Regions from separate parts of the Desulfosporosinus sp. genome, predicted to be linked through region 1. Evidence: riboswitches for the same ligand, from Rfam matches in the RefSeq annotation. Region 1 holds a riboswitch; each other region holds the start of a gene.
What was found. A riboswitch is a leader RNA that binds a small molecule or an ion and turns the genes downstream of it on or off. The one in region 1 is predicted to bind S-adenosylmethionine.

Region 1 (4,690 bases):
CAGCTTTACATTTCCCCAAACAGCTAAGCGTTCGTCTTTGATGATTAGAACACCCGTAACCCCTTTAATCCGAGAAGCAAATTCAAGGGCTCCTTCTAAATCCTCCACAGTCTGAACAAGGTTTCCCGTTGCCGTGGCTACTGCATCCGCTAAGGGAACCGAGGGTGAAAGGACGACTACGGCGTCGGCTTGACCAAAACTCAAGGAGTGACCTATTTTTCCTGAAGATGTGCAAATTCCAAGAGGAGTCTGTTCCGGTTTAACCTCAATTGCAATTCGATTAGACAAAGGGGATTCCCCAGCATAAATCCCAACCTTGCGAATCCGACTGGTACGCATGAAAACATCCCCGCCATTTTCCACAATCACATCCCGGGAGCGCTTGGCAATGGATTTTCCAACCCATTCTGCCACGGCTCCTGCAACTGCAGCCATGGGACCCACTCCGGCAAGGCGTCCGGCTTCTGCCATAGTCTGAACAATTACTGGAGCATCTGGTAAAACTGTGTATGGTGTTAAAGAACTTACAAAATCATGATCAACTTGAATATAATCTTCAAGTGGCTTGCGACAGGCTCGAATGGTTTCTGCTACCCACTCTACCAGTTCGGGGGAAAATCGTTCTTTTCGTATTCCAATATCCAAATCAGTTTCTTCCACAACAATCTGAAAATGTACCAGATCCTCTTGGCGGTGATACTCCCGATAAGTGCGTTCCGTAAAATCCAATTACAGACGAACCTCCATGGCCCACATTGGGCAGACTTTCACACAAAGCTGACAAAAAACACATTGATCCCCATCGAAGCGCACTTCCATCGATGGGCGTTCCATATATAAGGCGCCCGTTGGACAAACCCCGGTGCACGCTCCACACATGACACATTTCTCTTCATTGCGTACGATTTCTTGATTGAGGGCTTGAACTGAAACCCCCAGATCTCGCAAATAGTTTAGTCCGTTTTCACTCTGATCTCCGGTAACCTCTAAGATCATTGTACCTTCTTTTTGCGGGTTGACGTCCGCTTTAACGATATTCACCACTAAATCGTAATCTTTAACCAAGCGGTACACAATAGGCTTAACGGAGATGTCTGTTCCAAAACGCAATACTATTCTCTTCGGCGACACTTTCATCAATCCTCCTTTAAACTGTGAGCGATAACGCCATCAGCGGGTGAGGGAAGAGTTTTAACCGGCTCTGTTAACTGGAACTCTCCTTTTTGAATCCACCCTTTTAAAGTAGCTGCGATCTCACGGGCCCGGGGCAGACTCGATAAAGGAGCCGTGGATACTTCTTTACCATTGACAGTGATCTTTCCGCTCTTAAGGTCTGCATAACTAACATATCCCAGATTACCCGGAGTAAATGAAGGATAAGCCTCCCCATAGTCGACTACGGGAGCAAACAATTCCTCATCCTTCTTAGCAGCATATAGGGCAATCTCCTCATTTAGAATTGGGATCGGTATGCCGATTCCAACACTCAGGGTTGCTCCATACCCTAGATAACTGGTACCAACAAGCCATCGCGGACTCATTTGCTTCAGATCCCCTGTAACAGCCAGTGTTCCCCCTGCACTACCCAGTTCTTTACCATCTAAGTCAATCATGGATGGAAAATGTTGAGTACCGTTCCAGGCAACATAACCAATTCCGCCGCCGAGGAAAATTTTTGTTCCCACACCAATTGTTTTGAAATGGGGGTCCTTCAAAAGCGGGCTCAGTTGTCCTGCTGTAGAAAAATTGGCATTACCTAAATTGGGCTTGATCATTCCCATATACGTGTAAATCGTTCGGTCGGTTAGATTGACGGCACAGTTATAATTCTGATAGCAATTGCGAGGATTAAATAGAATTGCCTCATTGATCTCATCCAATGTAATAGTCGTTTCTAAATTGCGACGAGGGTAACAGTCTGTACCATAGGCTAGTGCTTTTAATTTAACAGGTTTGCGTGCCACGAGGTCCGCAATAACATGTCCTCCGCCATATCTAAATTCCCCCGGATAGTTACTGTTAAGAGGATCATCTTCGTGCATCTCCGTCGCACCGATATAGGCATCAACTGCCGCTATTCCTGTGTAAGCGGCTACCCCGTTCAGCCAAACTTTCTGCATTTTCATACGTGGGGCTGTATGCCCAAAACTTAAAAAGGCACCTGAGGAACACATCGGAGCGAAGGTGCCCGTCGTTACCACGTCGACTTCTTGGGCTGCGTTGGAGAGGCCTTTTTCTTCTACTAGGGAGATAAGCTCCTCAGCTGTCACCACTACTGCTTTGCCTGCTTTGATCTTTGCATTAATTTCTGCATATGTTTTTTCTACACCCATGACGATCTCCACCTCCAGATTTGATACACCCTTGTACTAATAAACTATAGACGAGAGAAAAATTACCTAATAGAAAAGACCTCTTCTGTGATAGAAGAGGCCAAAATCTCAAATATTCGACACTCCTCTTATCTGCCAGGAAAATCTTCTCCTGCAAGAATTAGCACCATGCTTTGTCCACGCCATGACATCGTCGCGCATCAAGCTGGTTGCCGGGTTTCATAGGGCTAGTCCCTCCACCACTCCGGATAAGAGCTTATTAATTAAATTCATTACGCTGAGTCTAACATCTAGTTTATATCATGTCAACATAAACTTTTTGTTAATGTTAGCCTGAAGTTGGAGCCAACTAATGTAAAATATTTCATGCCTTAGACATAATATAATACGACATATTCCTACATATAATAGTATCAAGTCTTTTTCGTTTTCTTCATGTAGTTAGTCCTCTTCTTTCGATCTCCTTAGACCCTAAGGAGATCTTTTTTTGTCATTTATATCCCAAACTTAAAGGCTGTAGGATGATTCCTTGCTCCATCTACCCTAACGTGTCAAACTACCTCTGGATAACATAGAGTAAACAGAGTGTATATTGAGGGGAGGTTCCTACATGATTTATCCAACCCAACATGCGCCAGATTTCGAAGCCGAGGCATACCAAAATGGTAAAAAAGTAACGATTCGCCTAAAGGATTTCCAAAATCAATGGGTTCTCCTATTCTTCTATGCCAGCGATTTTACCTTTGTTTGACCGACAGAATTGGCAGCCGTGGCTGCCCAACAGGAGACATTTCAAAAACTTGGTGTAATAACTTTAGCTATTAGTACAGACAGTGTCTATTCTCATAAGGTCTTCGCAGAAACATCTCCCTCTGCACGTACCATACATTATCCCCTCCTATCTGACCGTTCACACTCCATATCATATCAATATGGCGTCCTTAGAGCAGAATTAGGAATCGCTTACCGAGCTACCTATATTATTTCTCCTAATCATAAGGTGCAGTATGCCAGTCTCTATCCTCCCGAGGTTGGCCGTAACGTCTCTGAGATTATTCGGGTTATACAGGGACTGATCTATGAAGAAACGACTGGCCTTGGGGTACCTGCATACTGGAAGCCTGGAATGACTGGTATCCTTAAGGATTTTAAATTCGTGGGAAAAGTCTAATTCAATGCTAATAATTATTAAATCATAGGGTATTCTAAAGGTATTCCAACAATAGGGAGGAATACTTATGGATCAGCCAAAGAAAAGTAAAAAACCATTTCCTAAACGTGAAGACCTACCCTATAGCCACCAAGCGGATCAGGACGGACGGACAGATTATGGCCGGGATGGACAAACAACGTATAATCCTAGCTAAGACAGGGGAGGCATCTAGATGTCAAATAAAGCAACGGATAAAGCACAGACAGGGAAACCAGATCGAGGCAAAAATTCTCCATTCAAGAAAAAGACACCTCAAAGCCGGGCTTAAGCCCGGCTTTTCGCTTGGAAGGATTTTATCCATAGAAACATTCTGATATAATAAGTTGAATGTCTGGCAGCAAAACTAGAAATAAGGGTGGTACTATGAAAAAAATCGAGGCTATTATTAGACCTGAAAAAATGAATGACGTGAAGGTTGCTCTATCAAACCTTGGCGTAAATGGAATGACCGTCTCTAATGTTTCAGGGTTTGGAAATCAGAAAGGTTACACCCAAATTTACCGTGGTCAAGAAATCGTTACCAAACTTCTTCCAAAGATTAAACTAGAAGTCGTGGTTTCAACAGAAAAAGCCGAAGAAGTGATCAAAGCCATTGTTACTACATCAAAAACCGGGGAATTTGGAGATGGCAAAATCTTTGTCTTTGATGTTATTGATGCAGTCCGAATTCGGACAGGTGAACATGGTGATGCAGCCCTTTAAATATAGACATTATCACTAAGTTCGAAGTCCGGATAAGCCTTTTCTCTATGTTGAGTTAAATCTAATCCGTTAACTTGCTCTTCATCGCTTGCTCTTAGGGGGGTAATCAAAGCTATTCCCTTCAAAATTATAAATGTCATCGTTCCAACAAATATATAAGTAGCTAGGACTGCAAGCATCTGTATTAAAACGGGTTCAAATCCTCCTCCATTAATCCAGCCGTTTTTACCTTGTGGATTAAGGCTTAAGTCGGCAAAAATCCCAGTGGCGATTGTCCCCCAAGTCCCTCCAATCCCATGGATCCCGAAGGCGTCCAAAGCATCATCATATCCCAGTTTGGCTTTAAGAATGCTGACACCTACATAACAGACTCCTCCAGCAATAAAACCAATCAATAAGGCACTGACTGTTGAAACATATCCTGCTGCTGGTGTAATGGCCA
Region 2 (4,690 bases), on a different contig from region 1:
TATTCAATAATAATTTCTACGATCTTATAAGATTAATTAATATACAAAAGCCACCCCGTGGGGTGGCTTTACTGATGGTTCATATGGTTTTAGAAGGCTGGGACAATCGAACCCTGATATTTGTCTTCTATGAACTTCTTAACATCTGGGGAAGTTAAAGCTTTGGAAAGCTTTTGTAAAGCAGGATCGTTTTTGCGACTGTCTTTGACTACCAAAATATTAGCATAAGGAGAGTCTTTATCTTCCATGATAATGGCATCGCTCATAGGGTTAAGTCCGCCTTCAATGGCGAAATTTGTATTGATTACTGCTGCATTGACCTTGGGATCTTCCAGTACTCTAGGAAGCTGAGGAGCATCCAGTGGAGTTACTTTAAGCTGCTTGGGATTGTCCTGGATATCATTTACTGTTCCTTTAATCCCAACTCCATCTTTAAGTTTAAGGATTCCAGCTTTAGCTAGAAGGGCCAAGGCGCGTCCGGCGTTTGAGGGATCATTGGGAATAGCAATGGTATCTCCATTTTTAAGGTCATCTAGTTTAGTGATTTTCTTGGAGTAGATCCCCATTGGTTCGATGTGAACATTTGCAATGGAAACATTCTTGAGGGAATGGTCTTGGTTGAATGAATCTAGGTACGGCGTATGTTGGAAGAAATTAGCGTCAATATCATCAGTATCTAAGTCTAAGTTCGGTCGGACATAATCAGTGTAGTTCACAATTTGGAGGTCAATGCCTTCTTTGAGTAGAGCTGGTTTAATGTGTTCGAGGATTTCTGCATGAGGTATTGGGGTTGCACCAACTTTGAGTACGGTGTTAGTTGAGGGTGTGTCAGATCCGGTTTTTGGTGCTTCGGTAGTACTGCCACAGCCGGAGAGCACGAGGGAAAGAGAGACCAATACAGCGAGTAATAGGGTAAAATAGCGGTGGTTTTTGATTCTTGACATGATTTTCTTCCTCCTATTTGTTTACTTTTGGTGTGCTGCTAATAAAGTGTGGAAAGAGTGAGGTTCATAGCCAAAGATTAATGTGTAAGCTTGCGTGCCAGCGCGGTTCCAAGGGACTGTATTATTTGAACAATCACGACTAGAATGACGACGGTGATGACCATAATATCGGTCCGGAAACGGTTATAACCATATTGAATGGCCAAGTCTCCTAACCCACCTCCGCCAACGGTACCGGCCATAGCAGTGTAGCCGATGACGCTGATTGTCGTGATGGCAACGCCTAGAATAAGAGAGGCCTTTGCCTCTGGAAGAAGGACTTTTTGGATAATCTGTTGGGGGGATGCCCCCATGGATAAAGCAGCTTCGATAACACCGTAGGGTACTTCTTTGAGGGAGCTTTCAACCACTCGAGCGACGAAAGGGGCAGCTGAGATGACGAGTGGGACAATAGCAGCGGTTGTACCAATGGATGTACCAATAATTGAGCGAGTGAATGGGATTAAGGCTACCAAAAGGATAATAAACGGAGCGGAACGCAAGATGTTGATGACGGTTCCTAAAGTTCTTTCAACCCAAGGGTTAGGCATGATATGCCCAGGTGAGGTGACGACCAAAATGATACCTAACGGGAGTCCTATGAGGTAGGCGAGCAGCGTTGAAACGACTACCATGTAGAGAGTTTCGCCGGTTGCAGGCAGAATAAGCTGGAAAAGTGAGGCGATATCAAAGCTCACGGTGAATCACCTCCACATTTAATTTGCGAGCTGCCAAATAGCGATGAGCCTCTTTGAGTTGGTCGGAGTTTCCTAGGAGTTCTATAGTAAGTGTACCAAACAAGGTGGATCTTAAGTGGTCAATACTTCCATAGAGAATATTAGCTCGGACATCGCAATTACGCAGTAAGTCCGTGATGATTGGATCCGAGGCTCGAGAACCGAGGAATTGAATGCGAACAATTTCTGAGTCTTTGTGGGTTGCAAGCTCTTTAAGAAGGTCGGCAGGGAGTTCGTTTGGAAAAACCGTTGAGATAAACTGTTTTGCGATATCTGACTGAGGTTTAATAAATACAGACTCGACGGGACCGTTTTCAACGATGCGGGCTTCGTGAATAACCGCAACATCCGTGCAGATCTCTTTGACGACTTTCATTTCATGGGTAATCATTACAATTGTTAAGCCAAGTTTTTGATTAATATCACGCAGGAGGTTTAGAATAGAAAGGGTGGTCTGGGGATCTAAGGCAGATGTGGCTTCATCGCATAAGAGGACTTGCGGTTTAGTGGCAAGGGCTCGAGCAATGCCGACCCGCTGTTTTTGCCCCCCGCTCAACTGAGCTGGGTAAACATCCGTTTTGTCTTCGAGACCCACTAGATGGAGTAATTCTTTGACACGTATCGAGATTTCCTTCTTAGAAACTCCAGCTATTTCTAAAGGAAAGGCAATATTCTCTGCTACGGTTCTTGATTGAAGGAGGTAGAAATGCTGGAATATCATTCCGATATTCTGCCGGGCTTGCCGGAGTTCCTTGCTAGAAAGTAGGGGCAGGTCTTGACCGGCAACGATGACGTGTCCGCTCGTTGGTTTCTCAAGTAGATTTAAGCAGCGAACCAGTGTGCTTTTTCCAGCACCGCTTAATCCGATAATCCCGTAAATGGACCCTGGCGATATGTTCAAGGATACATTATCAAGGGCGATGACGTCGCCTTGGCGAGAGGAGTATTTCTTTACTAATTTTTTAATTTGAATCAAAGGTTATTGCTCCTTTGTTTTAAATTCGGGAACACTTTGTCGGCAATTATACACAACAAAACTCCGCGAAGAAAACCCGCGGAGTGCCATTCGGTTTTCCTCTTATCTCCCAGATTTCTCTGCAGGAGTTAGCACCGTGCAAAATGCCGGTTGCCGGGTTTCATCGGGCCAGTCCCTCCACCTACTCTGAATAAGAGTCTACTATTAGGTTTTATTGTATCAAAATGCTACTAAAAGCTGTCTATATTTTAGCATATGGGATATAGGATTTGCAAGCGTTAAAATATTGACTCAACGCATAAAAAAGCTTGACAATAACACAACGCTTTAATAGATTAAAGTAAGACAGTGATCTTGTTTGGTGTAGGAGGGAATGCTATGTCAAGTGATGAACGATTAAGGAACCCTTTAACGGATGCCCTAGCTGAAGCAGTTTTATTGCTTAAGAGCAAAGAAGAGTGTTATCGGTTCTTTGAAGATATTGCGACGGTTGCTGAAATCAAGGCTTTGGCGCAGCGCCTTGAGGTTGCTAAGATGCTGCAGAGAAATGAGACCTATACAGCAATTACGGAAAGGACAGGAGTAAGTACTGCAACCATCAGTCGGGTAAAACGTTGTTTAAATTTCGGGGCAGATGGCTACCAACTGATTTTGCGGCGTTTGAAAGAACAAAATGAAAAGCACGAAAGCTATGAAGGAGAATTATGATGCTAAGAACTAATCTAGGGTTACGTATACCAAAAGGAATGCGGGATCTACTTCCTGAGGAAATTGCAGTGCAAGAGGGTCTGGAGAAGAAAATTCTGGCGCTCTTTCGACAATGGTCTTATGAAAAAGTATTAACTCCAACCTTGGAGTATTCTGCTTGTGTTCAGCCGGATATTGAACAAGATGATTTGTTATACAAGTTCTTTGATAGGGAAGGACGAATATTAACCCTCCGCCCGGAACTGACCATTCCCATTGCCCGCCTAGTTAGCACACGTATGAGGGGGGGAGAATTTCCGCTGCGCTTGTGTTATGGGGCAGATGTATATCGTAACACTACAGTTAGGCATAGAGAGTTCCGTCAAGTGGGTGTGGAACTTGTTGGTTCTGACCAAGAACTCGCTGATGCGGAAGTGATTGCTCTTGCGGTGGAAGCTATTGCGGGTTTAGGCCTAGAGAATTACCAGTTTAACCTTGGTCATATGGGAATCTTTTCGGGGCTCATGCTTGAAGCTGGGGTAAATGAGGGGATACAGGCCAAGCTGGAAGAAGTATTAGCTCGTAAGGATATGGTGGGTGTGGAAAGCTGTGTTAGACAAAGTGGGCTGCCAGAACGGGTTCAGGAACTATTACTGCGGTTGCCTCATTTTCACGGAGGAGAGGAAATTCTCGATGAAGTTCTAGGCTGGAGTGAGCAACCTGCAATTCGAGAAGCAGTTGAAAGGTTAAGAAAAATTTATCAGTATTTAGAGGATTTCGGAGTTCGAGAGAAGGTTTCCTTAGATTTAGGAATACTTCGCGGCTTTTCATATTATACTGGAGCGGTTTTTGAAGGGTATGTTCCAGGAATGGGTTTTCCCATTGTTGAGGGCGGACGGTATGACGCTTTATATGCTGACTTTGGAATTCCACAACCTGCAACTGGGTTTGCAATACACTTAGGGAATTTGTTAGAACAATTTCCACTTCCGGCAGTACAGGGAGCCGATGTACTGGTATATGGATCAGATGCTAAGCAGGTGATTCGTCAAAGCCAAGCTTTAAGGGCCCAGGGAAAACGCATAGAGATGGCCCTCGGAACTTTAGGAAATGATGAGGCACAGAAAATAGCGATGAATAAGAATATTGCGCAGGTCTTATGCATCGATTAAGGGCTATTCATGAATTTCTTACAGACAGAGGACAGTTTGGTTAAGACAGGTTTAATACACATTTATATTAGAATATTATATAATTACCTAGTAGGACTACATCTAGATTAAGGGGTGTAATAATTGAGTAAACTT
Region 3 (4,690 bases), on a different contig from region 1:
CCACGCCTTTTGCTAATCCAGCGATGAAAGCGGCTTGGAATACTTTATCCATCTCTGCAGACTTGGTGGGATAGTAAAGAGTTTCTGCCATCATTTCTTCTCTCATCGGCAGAAGATGAGAAACGAAGACTCTAGTTACGCCTAGCTTGGCTGCTTGGCGTACGGTCTCTACCAGATAAGGGAGAGTGCTTTTCATGACTACAAATTCCCATATCACCTCCGGTCCTCCGTTACCACTTTGCTCTGTTATAAGACGTGTACTTTCTAAGATTCCTTGTATGTTTTCATGACGAATGGCGGCAAATGTCTGTACATCGGTGGAATCTACAGATAAAATGATCTTTGCTATTTTACTTTTAATTAGAAAATTAATTAATTCACTATCTAACGTAGTTCCATTCGTTGTTACAGAAACTTTATACCGTGAAGCGAATAGCTCCACGGCACGTCTAAAATTATTGGCAATCGTCGGTTCACCAATACCTCCAAGGATTACCTCTTGAAGATCAGGAAAAACTTCCACCTCACTTGCAATTGCCTTTAAGATTCCAGTTGACATATCTCCCAAAGGTTCTTGCCACTTCTGGCGATAACACATTTCACAAGACAAGTTACAACGGTTGGTTAACTCCAGATAAAGACGCTCTATAGAAGGCGTAGGACGAAACACAAGTTCAACTACATCTTTCATTCTCGATCACCTCTCTTAATCTTAGCCTTTTTATCGATATGACTCTAATCCTTGCCATTATTCACTAAATTGCAATTCCTTTTTTACTCAGTTTTCTCCATGTAGTAGACTCCAGAGTTAAGAGTTGCTCCGTAAAAACCTCCCTAGCCTCAGACGCTTCAGGATCCTTCGGTCCTATTAAGTAAAAAGAACGCGTAAGTGGATTCCCTTTTAATTTGATCGTCTTAAACTCTTTCGCATTTAACTCCTTTCTCACAATCCAACGTGAGACGAGTGCAATTCCTAAGCCAGCGGTTACAGCCTGTTTAATGGCTTGGCCACTTCCAAAGATATACGACCTTCTAGCATGAATGCCCCATTCCTTGAAGAGCTTATCGCTAAACGCACGAGTACCAGAACCACTTTCCCTGAGAATCCATACTTGGTCTTGGAGATGCTCAGAAGTAACAATGGGAAGTCTTGCCAAGGGATGTTGGTTAGGTACTAACAAAATAATTTCATCCTCCATTAATGGGCGGACAAGGATGTCTGAATGATCGACTTCTCCCTCCACAAGAGCAATGTCTAAGTGATTAGCTTGTACCCCTCGAATTATATCCCCCGTATTAGCAATTGAGGTTTCAATCTCCACTTTCGGATATTGAGCAGCAAATTCAGCCACGACAAAGGGCAAAATGTATTCCCCAATTGTATAGCTTGCACCTACCCTCAAACTTCCAGTAACTACATTTGAAATTCTTTTAATCTCCTGTTTTGCCTTATCTTGCAATTGCAAAATTTGCTTAGCGTATTCATAGTATATCTCACCTGATTGCGTCAGTTCCAGATGATTGGATGAGCTATCAACTAGCTTTGTGCCGAGTTGTTCTTCCAAACTCTGGATCTGCAAACTGACATCGGGATGAGAAAGATAAAGTTCCTCTGCAGCATGCGAGAAATTCTTATGTTCGACAACTGTTACGAATATTTTTAAGGGATCAATAATCACAAGTTACACCTCTAGTTTCTAGATCTATGATTGTATATTGATAATGATACTTCTTTTCCTAGCATTCCACAACGTCCTATCCCTAACAATCTTCTCCTTTTCGTGACAGGGGGACGGTCCTTTTTGACACCTTGGTTCATCTATAGTTGTTAATATTTTTCCAAGGTATTATGATAAAGATACATGTTTACTTTATTTTAGGATAAGAGGTTAAAGCAATGCAAACAATACTTGTTATTACGGTTGGGGGAGCACTTGGAGCTCTTTCACGCTATGGCCTCGGGGTATGGATATCGAACAAATGGAGCCAGGACTTCCCTCTGCATACATTTCTAATTAATATCACTGGGGCTTTTCTCTTAGGATTTTTACATATTTTATTTATCGAACGCTTAAATGTCAGCCCTCTATGGCGTCTTGGAATCGGGGTGGGTTTCCTAGGGGCTTTCACAACGTTCTCGACCTTTGGCTTTGAGGTAATTTCCTTAATAGAAGGCGGTAGCTATTTGACTGCAGCATTATATACCCTACTCAGCATCATTGTAGGTTTCTGTGGCGTGGCCCTGGGAGTAAGTTTAGCACGTTTACTCTAGAGGTGTGACAAGGGGGATGGTCCTTTTTGACACGCGTGTTACACCCAAAAATTGGCATCATCCTAAGCGTTGACACAGACTCAAATTTGTTTTATAGTAGCTATATTCCAATCAGAACAATTGAATATTGAATTTCTCTTATCAAGAGTGGCGGAGGGACTGGCCCTACGATGCCCGGCAACCGATAGTGCAAACTATAAGGTGCTAATTCCAGCAGAACCATAGGTTCTGAAAGATGAGAGTAGCGCGTTAAATAACATAACGACCGCTTCTCTTGAAGCGGTCGTTTTTATTTAAACCTTTTTCATCCTTAATCAACTCATAGGTCTAAAAACAGTATCTCTACCAAAAATAAGGAGGAATTATCATGACTGAACAACGACAACTAGGTATCGAAACGATTTCCCTGCATGGAGGACAAAGCCCAGATCTCGCGACAAATTCACGTGCCGTTCCAATCTACCAGACGTCCTCCTTTGTCTTCAACGACACAGATCATGCTGCCAATTTATTTGCTTTAAAAGAGTCTGGCAATATCTACACTCGGATTACTAATCCTACACAAGACGTTTTTGAGCAACGTATTGCCCTACTTGAAGGGGGGATCGGAGCACTCGCGACTGCCTCCGGGCAAGCTGCCATAACCTATGCTCTTCTAAATATCGCACAAGCTGGGGATGAAATTGTCGCTTCAAGTTCTCTTTACGGTGGCACTTTCACATTGTTCGCCTACACCTTCGCAAAGCTTGGCATCAAAGTCCATTTCGTTGATGTCAATAAACCAGAGGAATTCCGCTTAAAAATTACAGAAAATACGAAAGCTCTCTACACAGAGACTATCGGTAATCCACTCATAAATGTTGCCGACCTAGAGGCAATTGCCAATATTGCTCACGAAAATGGTCTTCCTCTTATCGTTGACAATACCTTTGCCTCCCCCTATTTGTGTCGCCCTATCGAACACGGAGCAGACATCGTCGTTCATTCTGCAACTAAATTCATTGGCGGACACGGCACTTCTATTGGAGGAGTAATAGTTGACTCAGGAAAATTTGACTGGAATAACGGCAAGTTCTTAGGACTCAGTCAGCCAGATCCTAGTTACCACGGCATTGTCTTTACCGAAGCCTGTGGTAATGCTGCCTATATCACCAAGGCCAGAGTATCTCTTCTCCGAGACACTGGAGCTTGCCTTTCCCCGTTTAACTCGTTCTTGTTCCTGCAAGGATTGGAAACACTCCCACTACGTATGGAACGCCATGTTGAAAACGCCAAAAAGGTTGCAGTATTTCTTGATCAACATGACTTAGTCACTTGGGTTAACTACCCAGATCTTGAAACAAGCCCCTATTATGCGCTTGCTCAGAAATACTTGCCTAAAGGATCTGGCGCGATCTTCACCTTCGGTCTCAAAGGCGGTCTGAATGAAGGGAAGAAATTTATTAACAGCCTCAAACTATTTTCTCATTTAGCAAACATTGGGGATGCCAAATCTTTGGTCATTCATCCTGCCAGCACCACACATCAACAGCTCGACGAAGAATCCCAACGCAGCGCAGGAGTTTCACCAGATATGATTCGCTTATCCATCGGAATAGAGACTATTGACGATCTATTATATGATTTAGATCAAGCCCTAGTAGCAAGTCAAAAGGTTTAAGTGGGGGGTTCTATATGCCAATCAAAATACCTGAAAATTTACCGGCTCTCGATATATTGCACCAAGAAAACATCTTTGTGATGGGGGAAGACAGGGCCTTTCATCAAGATATTCGTCCTTTGAAAATCATCATACTCAACCTTATGCCAATTAAGGAAACAACCGAAATACAGCTTTTAAGACTCCTAGGCAATTCCCCCTTACAAGTTGATATTGTGCTTTTGCGTATTGACACACATGTCTCAAAAAATACCGCTCAGGAGCACTTAGATTCCTTTTATAAAAGTTTTAATGACATTAAAAACCAAAAGTTTGACGGTATGATTATTACTGGGGCACCGGTAGAGCACTTAGAATTTGAAGAGGTCACCTATTGGGATGAATTTAAAACCATTCTTGATTGGACAAAGACTCATGTGACCTCCACCCTTCACATCTGCTGGGGAGCTCAAGCTGGCCTGTATCATCATTATGATATTCCTAAATACCCTCTCGCCCAGAAAATGTTTGGTATCTTTAAACACAACGTTAATAAGAGCAGCTTAAATGGTATGCAACTCTTGCGAGGTTTCGACGATGAATTCTATGTTCCCCATTCTCGTCACACCGAAATAAAGCACGCCGACTTTGCAATACACCCCGAATTAGAGATTTTATCAGAGTCTGATGAAGCTGGTATTTACATTGTTGTATCCAAAGATGGCCGGCAAGTCTTTGTAACTGGGCATTCAGAATATGATACGTTAACCTTAAAAGAG

Region 2: another riboswitch for S-adenosylmethionine. It lies ahead of HGJ98_RS00450 (methionine ABC transporter ATP-binding protein); the one in region 1 lies ahead of HGJ98_RS19400 (homocysteine biosynthesis protein).
Region 3: another riboswitch for S-adenosylmethionine. It lies ahead of HGJ98_RS18740 (homocysteine synthase); the one in region 1 lies ahead of HGJ98_RS19400 (homocysteine biosynthesis protein).

Annotation. Positions count from the first base shown of each region.
Region 1 covers NZ_JABZFS010000080.1:36,725-41,414, forward strand. The annotation lists gene HGJ98_RS19390 (UPF0280 family protein) at 1-729, opposite strand, end outside; gene HGJ98_RS19395 (NIL domain-containing protein) at 730-1,131, opposite strand; gene HGJ98_RS19400 (homocysteine biosynthesis protein) at 1,137-2,333, opposite strand; SAM riboswitch class I at 2,459-2,588, opposite strand; gene HGJ98_RS19405 (peroxiredoxin) at 2,944-3,504, shown strand; gene HGJ98_RS19410 (hypothetical protein) at 3,572-3,700, shown strand; gene HGJ98_RS19415 (P-II family nitrogen regulator) at 3,910-4,248, shown strand; gene HGJ98_RS19420 (ammonium transporter) at 4,245-4,690, opposite strand, start outside.
Region 2 covers NZ_JABZFS010000002.1:87,665-92,354, reverse strand. The annotation lists gene HGJ98_RS00460 (MetQ/NlpA family ABC transporter substrate-binding protein) at 90-944, opposite strand; gene HGJ98_RS00455 (methionine ABC transporter permease) at 1,022-1,681, opposite strand; gene HGJ98_RS00450 (methionine ABC transporter ATP-binding protein) at 1,671-2,696, opposite strand; SAM riboswitch class I at 2,796-2,893, opposite strand; gene HGJ98_RS00445 (YerC/YecD family TrpR-related protein) at 3,075-3,404, shown strand; gene hisZ (ATP phosphoribosyltransferase regulatory subunit) at 3,404-4,555, shown strand; gene HGJ98_RS00435 (6-phosphofructokinase) at 4,679-4,690, shown strand, end outside.
Region 3 covers NZ_JABZFS010000077.1:78,451-83,140, forward strand. The annotation lists gene HGJ98_RS18725 (radical SAM protein) at 1-691, opposite strand, end outside; gene HGJ98_RS18730 (LysR family transcriptional regulator) at 756-1,679, opposite strand; gene crcB (fluoride efflux transporter CrcB) at 1,898-2,272, shown strand; SAM riboswitch class I at 2,408-2,514, shown strand; gene HGJ98_RS18740 (homocysteine synthase) at 2,640-3,932, shown strand; gene metA (homoserine O-succinyltransferase) at 3,947-4,690, shown strand, end outside.